Regions from separate parts of the Streptomyces sp. NPDC040410 genome, predicted to be linked through region 1. Evidence: riboswitches for the same ligand, from Rfam matches in the RefSeq annotation. Region 1 holds a riboswitch; each other region holds the start of a gene.
The links. Region 1 has a riboswitch for cyclic di-AMP ahead of ACZ562_RS08810 (transglycosylase SLT domain-containing protein). Riboswitches for the same ligand answer to the same signal wherever they lie in the genome.
Positions count from the first base shown of each region.

Region 2: it holds a riboswitch for cyclic di-AMP, as region 1 does, so the genes downstream of both, ACZ562_RS01415 (M23 family metallopeptidase) here and ACZ562_RS08810 (transglycosylase SLT domain-containing protein) in region 1, are expected to answer to the same signal.
Region 3: it holds a riboswitch for cyclic di-AMP, as region 1 does, so the genes downstream of both, ACZ562_RS21960 (C40 family peptidase) here and ACZ562_RS08810 (transglycosylase SLT domain-containing protein) in region 1, are expected to answer to the same signal.

Region 1 is NZ_JBVIVK010000003.1:310,807-315,692, forward strand. Features, by position in the region: gene ACZ562_RS08800 (polyprenyl synthetase family protein) at 1-698, opposite strand, end outside; gene ACZ562_RS08805 (CocE/NonD family hydrolase) at 945-2,939, shown strand; cyclic di-AMP (ydaO/yuaA leader) riboswitch at 3,222-3,393, shown strand; gene ACZ562_RS08810 (transglycosylase SLT domain-containing protein) at 3,398-3,880, shown strand; gene ACZ562_RS08815 (HAD family hydrolase) at 3,916-4,731, opposite strand.
Region 2 is NZ_JBVIVK010000001.1:316,456-321,341, reverse strand. Features, by position in the region: gene ACZ562_RS01425 (tyrosine-protein phosphatase) at 79-876, opposite strand; partial or broken gene ACZ562_RS01420 (alpha-galactosidase) at 1,193-1,856, shown strand; cyclic di-AMP (ydaO/yuaA leader) riboswitch at 2,046-2,205, shown strand; gene ACZ562_RS01415 (M23 family metallopeptidase) at 2,208-3,173, shown strand; gene ACZ562_RS01410 (SGNH/GDSL hydrolase family protein) at 3,444-4,229, shown strand; gene ACZ562_RS01405 (TetR/AcrR family transcriptional regulator) at 4,639-4,886, opposite strand, start outside.
Region 3 is NZ_JBVIVK010000011.1:33,996-38,881, reverse strand. Features, by position in the region: gene ACZ562_RS21965 (MFS transporter) at 1-1,112, shown strand, start outside; gene ACZ562_RS21960 (C40 family peptidase) at 1,571-2,911, opposite strand; cyclic di-AMP (ydaO/yuaA leader) riboswitch at 2,968-3,140, opposite strand; partial or broken gene ACZ562_RS21955 (fructosamine kinase family protein) at 3,348-3,538, shown strand; gene ACZ562_RS21950 (TerD family protein) at 3,667-4,886, opposite strand, start outside.

The sequences.
Region 1 (4,886 bases):
CCTGATTCGCGGGAGTCGGACGCGATGTCCAGGACGTCGTCCGCGAGCTGGAAGGCGACACCGAGCCTCTCGCCGAACTGCGTCAGCACGTCCACGACCGTCTCGTCGGCGCCCGACATCATCGCGCCGAATCGGCACGACACCGCGACCAGCGAGCCCGTCTTGCCGCCGAGCACGTCGAGGTAGTGGTCGACCGGGTCACGTCCGTCCGTCGGCCCGGCCGTCTCCAGGATCTGCCCGGTCACCAGGCGCTCGAACGCCTCGGCCTGGACACGGACCGCCTCCGGCCCGAGGTCGGCCAGGATGTGCGAGGCACGGGCGAACAGGAAGTCACCCGTCAGGACCGCGACCGAGTTGCCCCAGCGGGTGTTCGCGCTGGCCACCCCGCGCCGGACCTCCGCCTCGTCCATCACGTCGTCGTGGTACAGCGTCGCCAGGTGGGTCAGCTCGACGACGACCGCCGAGGGCACGATCCCCGGCGCGTACGGGTCCCCGAACTGGGCGGCGAGCATCACGAGCAGCGGCCGGAACCGCTTCCCGCCCGCCCGCACGAGGTGCTGGGCGGCCTCAGTGATGAAGGGGACCTCGCTCTTGGTGGCCTCGAACAAACCCTCCTCGACGGCCGCCAATCCGGCCTGGACATCGGCTTCCAGAGCCTGGTCCCGCACGCTCAGCCCGAACGGCCCGACGACGGTCACGAGGGGTCTCCTGTCTGCTGGTGTCTACTGGCGATTACACGGTTTGTCGATAGGTCGCTGCCATCACTCAAGTCAGCGTATCCGGTCACGTTTCGATCACCACGAGCGCCCACCTCCCGCAGTTCCGACTTCGCCCGACCGGGAGTACCCCTGTCAGGCCAGGCGGTACCACATCACGACGGGTATGTTTTCGATCACCTGATATAGACGGACTTCTGTAGATTTGCATGGAAGTAGTGGAACGTGGTGCACATCCGTACGTCCTTCCCTTACGAGACGGCCCATGAGGACCTGCGCATCCCGCTCCCGGACGGGCCCGGGCTCCACGCGCGGGTGTGGCGCCCCCTGACGGGCGAGCCCGTGCCGGCGCTTCTCGAGTACCTCCCGGGCCGGCTGACCGACCGGACCGCGCCCCGCGACCGGCAGCGCCACCCCTGGTACGCCGGGCACGGCTACGCCTGCGTCCGCGTCGACGCCCGCGGGCACGGCAACAGCGAGGGCGTGCCCGCGGACGGGTACACGGGCACGGAGTTCTCCGACGGTGTCGAGGTGGTGAACTGGCTCGCCGCGCAGCCGTGGTGCGACGGCAAGGTGGGCTTGTTCGGCGTGTCCCGGGGCGCCTTCGACTCCCTCCGGATCGCGGCCCTCGCGCCCGAGCCGCTCAAGGCGGTCGTCGCGGTCTGCTCCACGGACGACCGCTATGACAACGACGTGCACTACATGGGAGGTTCCGTCCTCGCGGCCGGCATGCACGCCCGGGCGGCCGGGATGCTCTCCCGCGTGTGCAGGCCGCCCGACCCGCTGTACGCCGGCGAGGCCTGGCGGGACCTGTGGCTCGGGCGCCTGGAATCCGTGGAGCCGTTCCTCCACACCTGGCTGGACCACCAGACCCGGGACGACTACTGGCGCCGGGACAGCGTCCGCGAGGACTACGGGGCGATCCGGGCCGCCGTCCTGGCGGTGGGCGGCTGGCACGACCCCTACCGCGACACGGTGCTCGGGCTCGTCGAACACCTCCCGCCCGACCGCGTCCGCGGCCTGATCGGCCCCTGGCCGCACCAGTACCCCGACCGCGGCCTGCCGCCGGGCCCGGCGATCGGCTTCCTCCAGGAGACCCTGCGCTGGTGGGACCACTGGCTGAAAGGGGCCGACACCGGAGCCATGGCCGAGCCGCTGCTGCGTGCGTACGTCAGCGACTCTCACCCCCCGGCGACCGGGTACGAGACGCTGCCGGGCCGCTGGGTCGGCGAGCAGGCCTGGCCCTCCCCCCACGTCAAGACCGTCACGCACGTCCTCCGGGGCAGCCCGCTGCTCGTCCGCTCCCCGCAGCACACCGGCCTCGACGCCGGCCGTGTCGTACCCATGGGCGACGACGCCGACCTGCCGCCCGACCAGCGGGAGGAGGACGCACGGTCGGTGTGCTTCGAGTTCGAGGTGGGCGAGGAGACCTGGGTGCTGGGGCGGCCGGGGGTGCGGCTGCGGCTGACCTCCGAGGTGCCGGGCGGGCAGGTGATCGCCCGGGTGTGCGACGTGGCTCCCGACGGTGCCTCCACCCTGGTCACCCGGGGTGTGCTGAACCTGTCGGCGCGGCGGGGCCCGGAGCGGGCGGTGCCGTGGACGCCGGGTGCCACCGAGGAGGTCGCCTTCGAGCTGAACGGCGTCGGCCACGCCTTCCCGGCCGGCCACCGCATCCGGCTCGCCGTCTCCTCCGCGTACTGGCCGTGGATCTGGCCCCGGCCGGACTCGGCGGCGGGCTTCACCCTGGACCCTGTGGGCAGCTTCCTCGAACTGCCGGTCCGAGGCCGTGAGTCGGGCGGGACGGTCACGTTCGAGGAGCCGGAGCAGTCAGCACCGCTCGGCGTCAACTCCCCCGCCACACTGGACGAACCGCGCCCGCAGCGGCTCGTGGTGCGTGATGTGGCCAAGGGCGAGTGGCGGGTCGAGGTCGACCCGTGCCGCGACGGCACCCGTATGTACCCCGACGGGCTGGAGAGCACGGAGGAGGCGCTGGAGACGTACACGATCAACGAGCGGGACCCCCTCTCTGCCCGCACCCGCTCGGACTGGTCGATCCGGCTGCACCGTCCCGAGACGGCGTGGGACACGACGGTCCGCACGCGTTCGGAGATCAGGTGCGACGGGGCGGACTTCGTCACGTCCGACGAGGTGGTCTGCACGGACGGCGGCGAGGTGGTCTTCCACCGGACCTGGGAGAAGCGGATCCCACGAACGTCTGGTTGACAATGAGTTGGGCTCATTGCCCGATTTGCCGTTCTTGCGGAAGCCCGTGACTTGCCTCACTTCGCCACGCGAGCCGACTTCACCCTCTCCGGAGACGACTCACCTCTTACCGTGGCGAGTTGATACTTGGCGACCGCAAAGGATCAAGCACCCCAAACACCTCAGATCAAGGTCAATAGGGGCGAGGTGTGAATCCGGTACTTGTTCCGGACATGTGCTCTCGCATACGTTCCCGGCCGTCGGGTGGACGCCGAATCCTGCCGCCGCCCGGCCCGAGACTCATCGACGAACACACTTCGCGCACGGCAGGAGCGGGGGACCCAGGTAAGTCGCCGCACCGGACGCCACAAAGGCGTACCGGGACGGCTGGGGGTGCAGTCGCGTCCGTCAGGGCGCGGCCGGGCAGCTCCCGCCCGAACCCGACAGCTCACCTCGCAGGCGCCGGAGAGGAACTCGCCATGTCCGCAGCCGGTCAGCCCCGCCGCACCAGAACAGCCCGCCTCGCCCGCAAGCTCGCCGTCGCCGGCACCGGAATAGCCGTTCTGGCGCTCCCGCTCATCGGCGCGACCACCGCGTCCGCGGCCACCCCCACCGTGACCACCGCCTCCTCGCTCGGGTACGCCAACAACCTCGACGGCTGGATCCGGGCGTCGCTCCAGGTCATGGCGGAGCACGGGATCCCGGGGACGTACGACGGCATCTACCGCAACATCATCCGCGAGTCCTCGGGCAACCCCTACGCCATCAACCTCTGGGACTCCAACGCGGCCGCGGGCACGCCGTCCAAGGGCCTGCTGCAGGTCATCGACCCGACCTTCCGCGCCTACCACGTCGCCGGCACGTCCTGGGACTCGTACGACCCGGTCGCGAACATCACCGCCGCCTGCAACTACGCGGCCGCGCGCTACGGCTCGATCGACAACGTCTTCGGGGCCTACTAGGCCCGGTCGGCGTCGACTAGGCCCCGCGTCGGCGTCTACCGGGGCCCGGGGAAGAGCCGCTCGAGGACGACGGCGATGCCGTCGTCCTCGTTCGACAGGGTGATCTCGTCGGCCACGGCCTTGAGTTCGGGGTGGGCGTTGGCCATCGCCACGCCGTAGGCGGCCCAGTCGAACATCGGGATGTCGTTGGGCATGTCGCCGAAGGCGATGGTCCGGTCCGGGCCGAGGCCCAGGTGTTCGGCGGCCAGGGCGAGACCGGTGGCCTTGGTGACACCGCTTGGCTGGAGTTCGACGGTGCCGGGGCCGGACATGGTGACCGTCGCGAGCGACCCGGCCACCGATCGCGCCGTCGCCGCCAACTCGTCGTCGCTCAGTTCGGGGTGGCGCAGCAGCACCTTGCTGATGGGTTCGCACCACAGGTCGTCACGCCGGCCGACCCGTACCGCGGGGAGGGTCGGGTGCGGCATCAGGTAGCCCGGTTCGATGAGCGTGAGTCCGTCGACGCCGTCCTGGTCGACCGCGGCGTACACCTGTCCCACCTCGGCCTCTATCTTGCCGAGCGCGGTCTCGGCCAGCTCCCGGTCCAGGGTGACGGACCACAGCAGACGGTCCGCGCCGGCGTCGTACACCTGCGCGCCCTGTCCGCAGACCGCGAGCCCGTTGCTCCCGAGGTCGTCGAGGAGCGGCCGCACCCTGGGCGCCGGGCGGCCGGTCACCACGAGGTGCCGCGCGCCTGCCGCCACCACCCGCCGGAGCGCGGCGACCGACCGGTCGGAGAGGGTGTCGTCCCCGCGGAGCAGAGTTCCGTCCAGGTCGGTGGCGATCAGTGAATACGCGGTGGGTGCTGCCATGATCAGAGAATACGGATGGAAAGCCCCCTCGACTCGACGCGAACCGGACGGCTACTGCTTTCACATCCGTGACGGCCGTTCCGGTTGCGGGAGTTGGAGCGGCTGCGCCCCGCCTCGTACCACCGGATCTGTCGGCAGGATCACACCCGCCGTGC
Region 2 (4,886 bases), on a different contig from region 1:
CGTGCGGGCACTGTCCGTCCGCGTCCCGGTCGGGTGCCCGGCGACAGCGCGCACCTCGACTCGCAAGAGGCTGAGGAGTCAGTCGAGCAGCCGCTCCCGCAGCCGCTCGCGGATCTCCGGGGTGACGCACAGCCCCTTCTCCAGGTAGGCGTCGACGCCGCCCCACGTCTCCTCGATGGTCTCGAGGGCCGCCGTAAGGTACTCGGCGCGGGCGTCGAACAGGGGGCTGAGCAGCTCCATGACCTCGGGGGAGTAGGCCGCGGCGGACTTGCTGCTGCGGTGCACCTTGTAGCGGCGGTGCGTGGCGTTGGACTCCAGGTAGTCGGCGAGGATCGCCTCGCGCTCCACGCCCAGGGCGAGCAGGGTCACCGCGATGGACAGTCCCGCCCGGTCCTTGCCCGCCGCGCAGTGCATCAGGGCGGGGACGCTGTCCTCGGCGAGCGAGCGAAGCACCCGGGAGTGCTCGGCCGTCCGTTCCTTGATGATCCTGCGGTAGGAGGTGATCATCCGGTTCGCGGCCTTGCCGTCGGCGAGGATCGCGCGCAGCTGGTCGATCTCGCCGTCTCGGACCATCTTCCAGAACTCGGCACCGTCCGCGGGGTCGCTCAGCGGCATGTTCACATTGCGCACGCCGGGCAGCTCGACGTCGTGGCCTTCGAGCCGCTGGTCGGCCGCGTTGCGGAAGTCGAAGATCGTGTGCAGGCCCAGGGAGCCGAGGAAGGCGGCGTCCTCCTCCGTCGCATGGGCGAGGTGGCCGCTGCGGAACAGCACTCCGTGCCGCACCCGCCGCCCGTCCGCCGTCGGCAGTCCGCCGACGTCACGGAAGTTGCGCACTCCGGCCAGCTCGGGCTCGGTCGACGGGACCTGCTGCGTCACGGGGGCTCCTCCCAATCCAGCCCGTCGACGCGGCTCATCGACGGGCGCGCTCTCGACGATACGACATGGATTCCTGGGGCAATGAGTTGTCCACAGGCGTTGCCTCACACCCCCGCGACCATTGATGATGTTGGGCCTTGATTGCACCTGTTCGGATCTGCAAGGTCCTGATGCTGGAGATTGCCGAAAACGGCTCTATGCGGCTTCTGTCCGGGCCGACCGGCAGTGAGGACGGCGCGGCATCGAGTGGACCTTCGAGCGGCACGAGGTGGCGGACGACGGGCTGCGGCTGGTGTTCCGGGACACCGGGCCGGCCGTGCACGCGCTCGGCATGCGGTTCGCCCTCTGGGATCGAGCCGGAAATGGCCGATCGGACAGCGACCTGCACCGCGTGCACCCCGACTGGGTGCAGTTCCAACCCGGACGAAAGCGCATGGAAGCCGCAATCAGCTTGTATCGCACCTCGCCTGTGAAGACGTCCAGGAGTACCTCCGGGGGCAGCCCCACGGCCTGCTCTCCAGCGCGCCGGTCGACTACGTCACATAGGACTTCAGCCGCTGCTTCACCGACGCCGGCTGGCCCGGCGAGCCGTGTCCGCGGCGCCTCCGGGTCGACCATGTGCGGGCCTCGTACGGCCTGTTGGACCGGCTGTGGGCGACACACCCCGGCGTCGCTTCGAGCCCTGCTCCGGCCACGGCGAGCCCGTGCCGGCGCTGCGGCTGTGCGGTCCCGGCCCGACAGTGCCGTATAAATGCCGCTAAACGGGCGGAGTTCACCGTGGTGCGGTGTTGCCGCATCACGGATTGCGGACCGGACTGCATGGCGACCTCGATGCGGCGGTTTTCCGGCTCGGCCACATCTGGGCCTTCTGTCCGAATTGCAGCCTTCATTCCAACTCCTTCTGGAATATGGCGTCCTGGGGTGAGGCGCGTGAGCAGCGTCATATTCGTGACCGTGCGTCGCCCGTCATGTTCACGTAATTCAGGTGCTTTTCAAGGGCTTTTGAGGAGAGTGGCGGCCGCTTGATTCACGCACGGTGACCGTAAATTCCCGTAAGGGATCTAGTAAAACGCATTCGCACGGAACCTGTTGGTTGTCCCATTGCGTCTTGGTCGCTTACGTTCGCCACCGATCCGGACGGACGCCCAATCCTGCCGCCGCCCGGAGCCCGCACACACTCACCCGTGCACGGCAGGAGCGGGGGACCCACAGGTACAACCGCCTGTTCCGGTCTCCGGAACGGCTAGGGGTAAAGCCGCGTTTCGACGTGGCCGGGCATCTCCAGTCCGCACCCGACAGCTCACCTCGCAGGCGCCGGAGAGGAATTCGCCATGCCCGCGAAGGGTAAGCATCGCCGTCCCAAGTCCCGTCGTTTCACCCGCTCGATCGCCGTCGCCGGAACCGGTGGCGCCGCACTCGCCCTCCCCTTCATGGGAGCCACCGGCGCCCATGCGGCCACTGCCCAGTCCGTTTCCCAGAATGTTTCGGAAAAGGTCGTGCAGTCAGCTCCGGCCGCGAAGAAGGCGACCGGGAAGAAGGACACCGCGCAGAACGTGGATGTGCGGATCTATTCGGTGCGCGTGGGCGATTACCTCTCGAAGATCGCCGCGGAGCAGCATGTCAGCGGTGGCTGGCAGAGGATCTACCAGGACAACCGTGATGTCGTCGGCGACAACCCGTCGCTGATCCACCCCGGGCAGCGGCTCAGCATCAACAAGAAGGCCGCGACGAGCAAGCCGAAGGCAAGGCCGTCGTCCTCATCGGCGAATTCGTCCGCCGCGAAGTCGTCCTCGGCCAAGCCCTCTTCCGCGAAGGCGTCTTCGTCTTCGTCCGCCTCGAAGAAGACGACGGCCACCACCCAGGCCGCCCAGTCCGCTGCCACCTCCAGCGGCTACGCCCTCCCGGTGAGCGGTGCCTCCGTCGGCACGGCGTACCACGTGGCGGGCAGCATGTGGTCCAGCGGCTACCACACCGGCGTCGACTTCGTCGTCCCGACCGGCACGTCGCTCAAGGCCGTGGCCGCCGGTACGGTCGTCTCCGCGGGCTGGGGCGGCGCATACGGCAACCAGGTCGTCATCAAGCTGAACGACGGCTACTACGCGCAGTACGGCCACCTGTCCTCGCTCTCCGTCTCGGCCGGCCAGACCGTCAGCGCGGGCCAGCAGGTCGGCCTCTCCGGAGCGACCGGCAACGTCACCGGACCTCATCTGCACTTCGAGATCCGCACCACACCGGACTACGGCTCGGACGTGGACCCGGTCGCGTACCTCCGCTCGCACGGCGTCGCCGTCGGCTGAGGCCGGCGTACGACCACACCTGCCCGACACGCTGCCGAAGGCCGGACCCCGATCCCCGGGTCCGGCCTTCGGTGTGTCCCGGCGGCGACTTCCGAGTGCGGCAGTCCACGCCGCAACATCCTTGATCAGAGGCTTATTCCTGGTTTGGTGAGCCCTTTAGGAGTGGCTTATCTCACCGGTCGTCAACCCTTTCCTACGATCGCGTAGGTCACAACCGAAGGTGAATCATGGGCCGATGTGGCAGACGATTCGAAGAGTGACAGCAGATCAGTGATCGGGTCGTACGTGTCGGTGGGGGACAGCTTCACCGAGGGCGTCGGCGACCCCGGCCCCGACGGGGCGTTCGTCGGCTGGGCCGACCGGTTCGCGGTACTGCTCGCGGACCGGCGGCCCGAGGGCGACTTCAGATACGCGAACCTCGCGGTGCGCGGCAAACTCCTCGACCAGATAGTCGAGGACCAGCTTCCGCAGGCCGTCGAACTGGCCCCGGACCTGGTGTCGTTCTCTGCCGGCGGCAACGACATCATCCGGCCCGGCACCGACCCCGACGAGGTCGCCGAGCGCTTCGAGCGGGCGATCGCCCGGCTCACCGAGGTCTGTGGCACCGTCATGGTGACCACCGGCTTCGACACCCGTGGCGTACCCGTTCTCAAGCACCTGCGCGGCAAGATCGCCACCTACAACGGTCATGTGCGGGCCATCGCCGACCGGTACGGCTGCCCGGTGCTCGACCTGTGGTCCCTGAAGACCATCCAGGACCGCCGGGCCTGGGACGACGACCGGCTCCATCTGTCGCCCGAGGGCCACACGCGGGTGGCGCTGCGCGCGGGTCAGGTCCTCGGCCTGGAGGTCCCGGCCGACCCGGACCAGCCGTGGCCGCCCCTCCCGCCGCGCGGCACCCTCGACGTCCGGCGGGACGACGTCCACTGGGCGCGCGAGTACCTGGTTCCGTGGATCGGACGCCGGCTGCGCGGGGAGTCGTCGGGGGACCATGTGACGGCCAAGGGGGCGTTGTCGCCGGACGACATCAAGATGCGGATCGACTCGGTGGCGTGAGGGCCGGGGCCCTCCCGTCCGCCGGACCGCGTCCGTCGTGGCGGGTTCCACGAGCACCGGCAGGGGCAGGAGCGGGGGGGTGTTCCGGCCGGAGGCGAGGGCCCGGCCGAGCGGCTCCGCCGCCCGCCGCGGTGCGAAGCCGGCCGCGCCCGGACGAGTCCGTCGACGGGCCCGCCGTGTTGATCGGCCCGGTCGAGCCGGCGCCGTGTTGCTCGACGGCGCGCCCGCGGCCGCAACGCCGGCGATGCCGGTCAGCGCGACCTCCCCCGGCGTGCTCCCGGGCACCGGAGCGGCCGGGGCGCCGTCGGGCGATCCGGTGTCCACGGCAGTCGTGCCGAGCGCCGTGCCACGGGTCGTCAAGTGACCCGGGAGGACGATCATTTGAGGCGGGGCAGAGGCGGGTGGCGGCTCACCGGGCCGCTGCCGTCAACGCCTCCCGTGCCAGGCCCAGTTCGCGGGCGAGTGCCTCGTCCACCCACGTCAGTGCCCGGGTACGTGAAACCGTGCCCGCGTAGGTCGTCATCTGTACGGCGAGCCCGTCGAGCAGGGCGGTCAGGCGCAGGGCCGCGCCCGTCGGGTCGGGGCACTGGAACTCGCCCGCGGCCACCCCCTCCGCGACGACCTCGGTCAGGGCCGCCTTCCACTGCCGGTCGAGGT
Region 3 (4,886 bases), on a different contig from region 1:
GCAACCGGGCGTTCGGCGTGTTCGCCGCGGTCTCTGCGGGCGGCGGCGCGATCGGGCTGCTCGCCGGCGGTGTCCTCGTCGAGTGGCTGAACTGGCGCTGGGTGCTCTTCGTGAACGTTCCGATCGGACTGCTCATCGCCCTCGCCACGCCCCGCTGGATCAAGGAGTCCGAACGTCACCCCGGTCACTTCGACATCACCGGCGCGCTGACGTCCACCGTCGGCATGGTGCTGCTGGTGTACGGGTTCATCAGAGCCGCGCAGGAGGGCTGGCGGGACGCGCTCACCCTCGCCTCCTTCGGCGCGGCCGTCGTTGTCCTCGTGGTGTTCATCCTGGTCGAGAGGCGTTCCAGACAGCCGATCACGCCGATGCACATGTTCGCCGACCGCAACCGCGCGGGCACGTACGGAATCATGCTGTGCCTCGCCGCCGCGATCTTCGGCATGTTCTTCTTCCTCACGCTGTTCGTGCAGAACGTGCTGGACTTCAGCCCGTTGCAGGCGGGGCTCGCCTTCCTCCCCGTCAGCGCGGTCATCGCGATCGGCGCCGGGCTGGCCTCCCGTTTCCTGCCGACGTACGGCCCCAAACCGTTCATGGTGGTGGGCGCGATCCTCGCCGCGGCGGGTCTGGCCTGGCTGACCCTGACCGACGTCCACTCCACCTACGCGGGCAGCGTGCTCGGTCCGATGCTCGTCTTCAGCCTGGGCATGGGCATGGAGTTCGTCTCGCTCACGCTGATGGCGCTCTCCAACGTCCCCGTCCAGGAGACCGGTGCGGCCTCCGGACTCCTCAACGCCACCCAGCAGGTCGGTGGTTCGCTCGGACTGTCCATCCTGGTCACGATGTTCGGCACGGCCAGCAACAACGAGGCGGAGAAACAGGTCCCGGGCTTCCTGGCGCAGGCGACCCCGGCCGAGCGCCTGCGGTTCGAACGCACCGGGCAGCTCCCGGCGCCCTGGTCCGACGAGGTCCTCACCGCCGGGGCCTCGGCCGCCTTCGTCATGGCGGCGATCTTCACCGTGGTCGCCGCGCTGATCGCCATCGTGGTCATCCAGGTCCGTCCCTCCGACCTGGAACGCCTCCAGGGCGGTGGAGGCCCCGGCCCCACGTGAGGCCGGGAACCGCGCGGTGAGACCCGCAGGTCACGGCAGGGGACGGGGAAAGGTCCTCAGCTTCGGGGAACCCGGCGGCATCGGTGCCGATCTTGCGGTAGACGGCGGAGAGCAGCTGCTTCACTCCTTGCTGGGTGAGGCGCAGTTCCTTGGCGGCCAACGCCGACGGGTGGTCCTGGACGGTCAGTTCGACGGCCCGGCGTTCCCACCCCGTTCCGGCCGCATGACGTGCCGTGACAGGCGTTCTGTCCTGCCCGGCCCCGTCGTGCTGCGCGAACGGGAACCCGGCCCGCAGCGGGCCCATGGCCTCGTCCCCGAGCCGGCCGAACTCCGCGGCGGCGCCGGGCGACACGCCGACCGTGCCGCCCCTTTGCCGTGTCGGCCCCGTCACCGGACGGGCGCGGGTCGAAGCCGCGGTGGGTTTGCTCTCCTTTGGCAGCCCGCGCGGCCGCCAATTGTCAGGCGAGCCGCACGGCTCCGCGGATCGCCGACTCCCCGACGTTGTAGACCGACTCCTCGCGTATGTACGCCCCCGGCTCCGGTGCGTGGATCATCAACCCGTCGCCGGTGTAGAGGCCGACGTGAGTGAGGTCGTCGTGGAAGAAGACCAGGTCGCCGGGCAGGACGGTGCTGAGGGGGATCACGGTGCCGGCGTTCGCCTGGTCGGGTGCGGAACGCGGGAGTGCGACGCCGGCGGCCTTCCAGGCGGCCTGGGTGAGGCTCGCGCAGTCGTACGAGTCCGGTCCGGTCGCCCCCATGACGCACGGCCTGCCGGTCTGGGCGCGCGCGAAGGCGAGGGCGCGTTCGGCCTTTCCGCCGGTCACCGGATCCGCGGTGCTGACGGCGCCTGCGGGACGGACCGCGTCGAAGGCCGTGGTGGTGGCCGGGCCGGGTGAGGGCTGCTGTTGCCGCCAGGCCGCTTCGCCGGTCTGCTGCCGGGCCACTTCGCCGGTCTGCTGTTGCCGCCGGGCCACTTCGCCGGTCTGCTGGGGCCACGCCATGCTCTCGGCCGGCTGCTGCTGGGGCCACGCCTCGTTCGCGGCGGGCTGCTGCAGGGTCCACGCCGCCTCCTCGTCGGCGGGGCGATCCGGCTCCGGCGTGGCGAACCGGGGGGCGTCGGCCGGCGCGGCCTCGAGCGCCGCGACCGGCGTCCTCTGCTGGATGTGCCGGGACAGCAGCTCACGGGCCTCGGCGAGCTTGTGCCGGCTCTGCTCCTTGGAGGTTCGCAACGCCGACCGCTCGTCCTTGACGGCCGGCGCGGGCAGGGCAAGAGGCGCGCGCTGTCCCGTCTCCGGTGCGGCCGGCAGCGCGGGTACGGAAGCGGGAGCCGGCGGCCCTGCGGTCAGCTCCAGTACGGGCCTGGAGGCCGACCCGGCGGGCAGCTCCCGTACGGCGGCGGAGGCTCTCTCTGCCGTCAACTCCGGTAGAGCAGCCTGCCGTTCCGCGGGCCGGGACTGGGCAGCGGCCGCCGGCATCCTGTCGCGCGGCAGCACCGCCGGAACGGTCGGACCGAGGCGCGAGCGCGCCATGTCGAACCACTGCCGGGCCACGTCGTCGAGCGCGGGATCCGAGCGCCCGGCCCCCTCGGCGGGCGCCCCGCCCGCGCGGCGCGAACCCGACGGCGTCGCACGGGTCGCGTTGGAGGTACCGGAGGCGGTCTCGGCCTGGTCATAGAGCGCGTTGACCCGCTGCTGGACCTCTTCGCGGCTCGGTCCGTCGTCCCCGGGCGTGGCGTCGGCTGTCTGGGAGAACAGGGCCACAGAGGTAAGCGCCGCCGTCGCGAGGGCGGAGTTGCGCATGCCGGGGAGGCTGAGACCTCGGGGGCGCGACGATCGTTCCGGCGCCATGAGGGACGTACTCCTTCCGTGCTCCGCCTACCGAGTTAGCTGACGGGTTCGGGCGGACGATCCGGAAGGTGTGCCCTACGACCCCTCCCCGAAGGGCGGTTGGGCCGATTCACCCCGAGTTTCGGTTGGGTCCCCGGTTCCGGCCTGCCTTACGGCGCACCGGACTCGGCGGAGGCTGTGCGACCCGGCGCGGTCCGCCGGAGGGAGTCGAACAGCCCGCCGTCAACCTAACCAACTTGTGTGCCTCGTGTGAAGGTTGAAGCCCCGAATGTCCGATACGTAATGGTGACCTTCGTTGTGCCGAGGAGTGACCGGCGGTCAGCTCGGGCCTCGCCCGGCCCGCCAGGCAGTAGTGGTCCAGGACGGTTTCCTCGACGGCCGGGAGGCTCCGGCCGAGCCGCAGGGCCGGCTGCACGGCGACCTGTGGAACGGCAACGCGCTGCGGGGCGCCGACGGGCATGTGTGGCTGATCGACCCGGCCGCGCACGGCGGCCACCGCGAGGCCGACCTGGCGATGCTCAGGCTCTTCGGGTGCCCGCATCTGGGACGGTGCTGGACGGCTACCAGCAGGCGGCGCCGGCGGAGTGACCGCCGACGCCGCCCGGTGCGACGTCGAGGGCGAGGAAAGCGAACGGGCTAGTGACAGGCCGCCGCAGCGGAATGAGAAGGAAGCCCGTTCATGGCCTCGCCGCGCTCCACGCTAGCAGTCAGCCGGGGATCACGTCGCGCAGGTTTTCGGGGGTGATGACCCGGGAGTCCGGGTGCAGGCCGTCGGGACGCTCCAGGCCGATGTAGGTGACCGGGCCGTCCGGCACCGTCCTGCCGTCCCACGACGTCACGGTCGTCGTCGCGTCGTCGGACATCAGGTCGATCAGGTACCGGACCGTGAGCTGCTCGCGCTCGACGATCCCGCGCAGCAGCGTCGCGACCGACACCCGGTTCTCCTCGACCCGGTTGGCCGACGGAGTGCCCTTCAGGTACAGGTGCAGCCACTTGGCCTGCCACCGGCCGTCGTGCCCCCGCCGGAACGCCAGAGGCAGCGCGACCCGGCCGGGACCACGCAGCTCCGACTTCATGCGCACGGTGCGCGGTTCGAACGGCCGGCCCTGCTGGTCGGCGTCGCGCAGCATGAAGCCGAAGAACGACTCCTCGACCTCCTCGAACCCCTCCCCGGAGAAGATGTTGACCTGCGGGACGATGAACGTGCCGCGAGCGGCGCCCAGCCTCAGGTTGATGAACTCCGAGGCGCCGTCGGGCGCTTCGGTGATGTCGCCGGAGTGCTCGCCCTCCAGGTCGGTCAGGGCGGTGTAGGACAGCCAGGTGATCACCGTGTAGTCGGCGTCCAGCAGCAGCGCCGACAGGTCGTAGTCGGTCACGTGCTCCCTCTGCTTCCAGTACACGAAGAAGCGCAGCAGTTCGCCGTCGACGGGGGAGACGGAGCCGCGCGGCAGCACGCCGAGACCGGATGCGGTCGCCTTGCCGCTGAGCGGAAGCGCCACGTCCAGGACGTCCGGGTCGACCAGCAGGTGGCCCGGGTCCGGGAGCCGGCGGCGCGTCTCGGCGTCGAGCGAGGCGATCAGACGCTCGCGGTCCGCCGACAGTACGGGCAGGCGGGTGTCGGGAGCGACCCAGGCGCGGCCCGAGCGGTTGACGAAGACACGGCGGGCGGCGGGCTTCTCAGGATCCGCAGGACGGCTCTCAGGACGCTTCTCGGGCCGGCTCTCTTCGCCGCGGTTGTGCAGGTGCTCGCGGACCGACAGCACGACCCGGCCCGAGACCAGCGGGGCGACCTGCTCGGCGGCGGTGATGACGGCATCCCGCTCGTCCTGGCCGGAGGCCGACCGCAGCAGCCGGTCCAGCGAACGGAACAGCTTGCCCGGCGCCGACTTCAGCAGCTCCACGGCTGCGATGACGTCGCCGCCGCCGA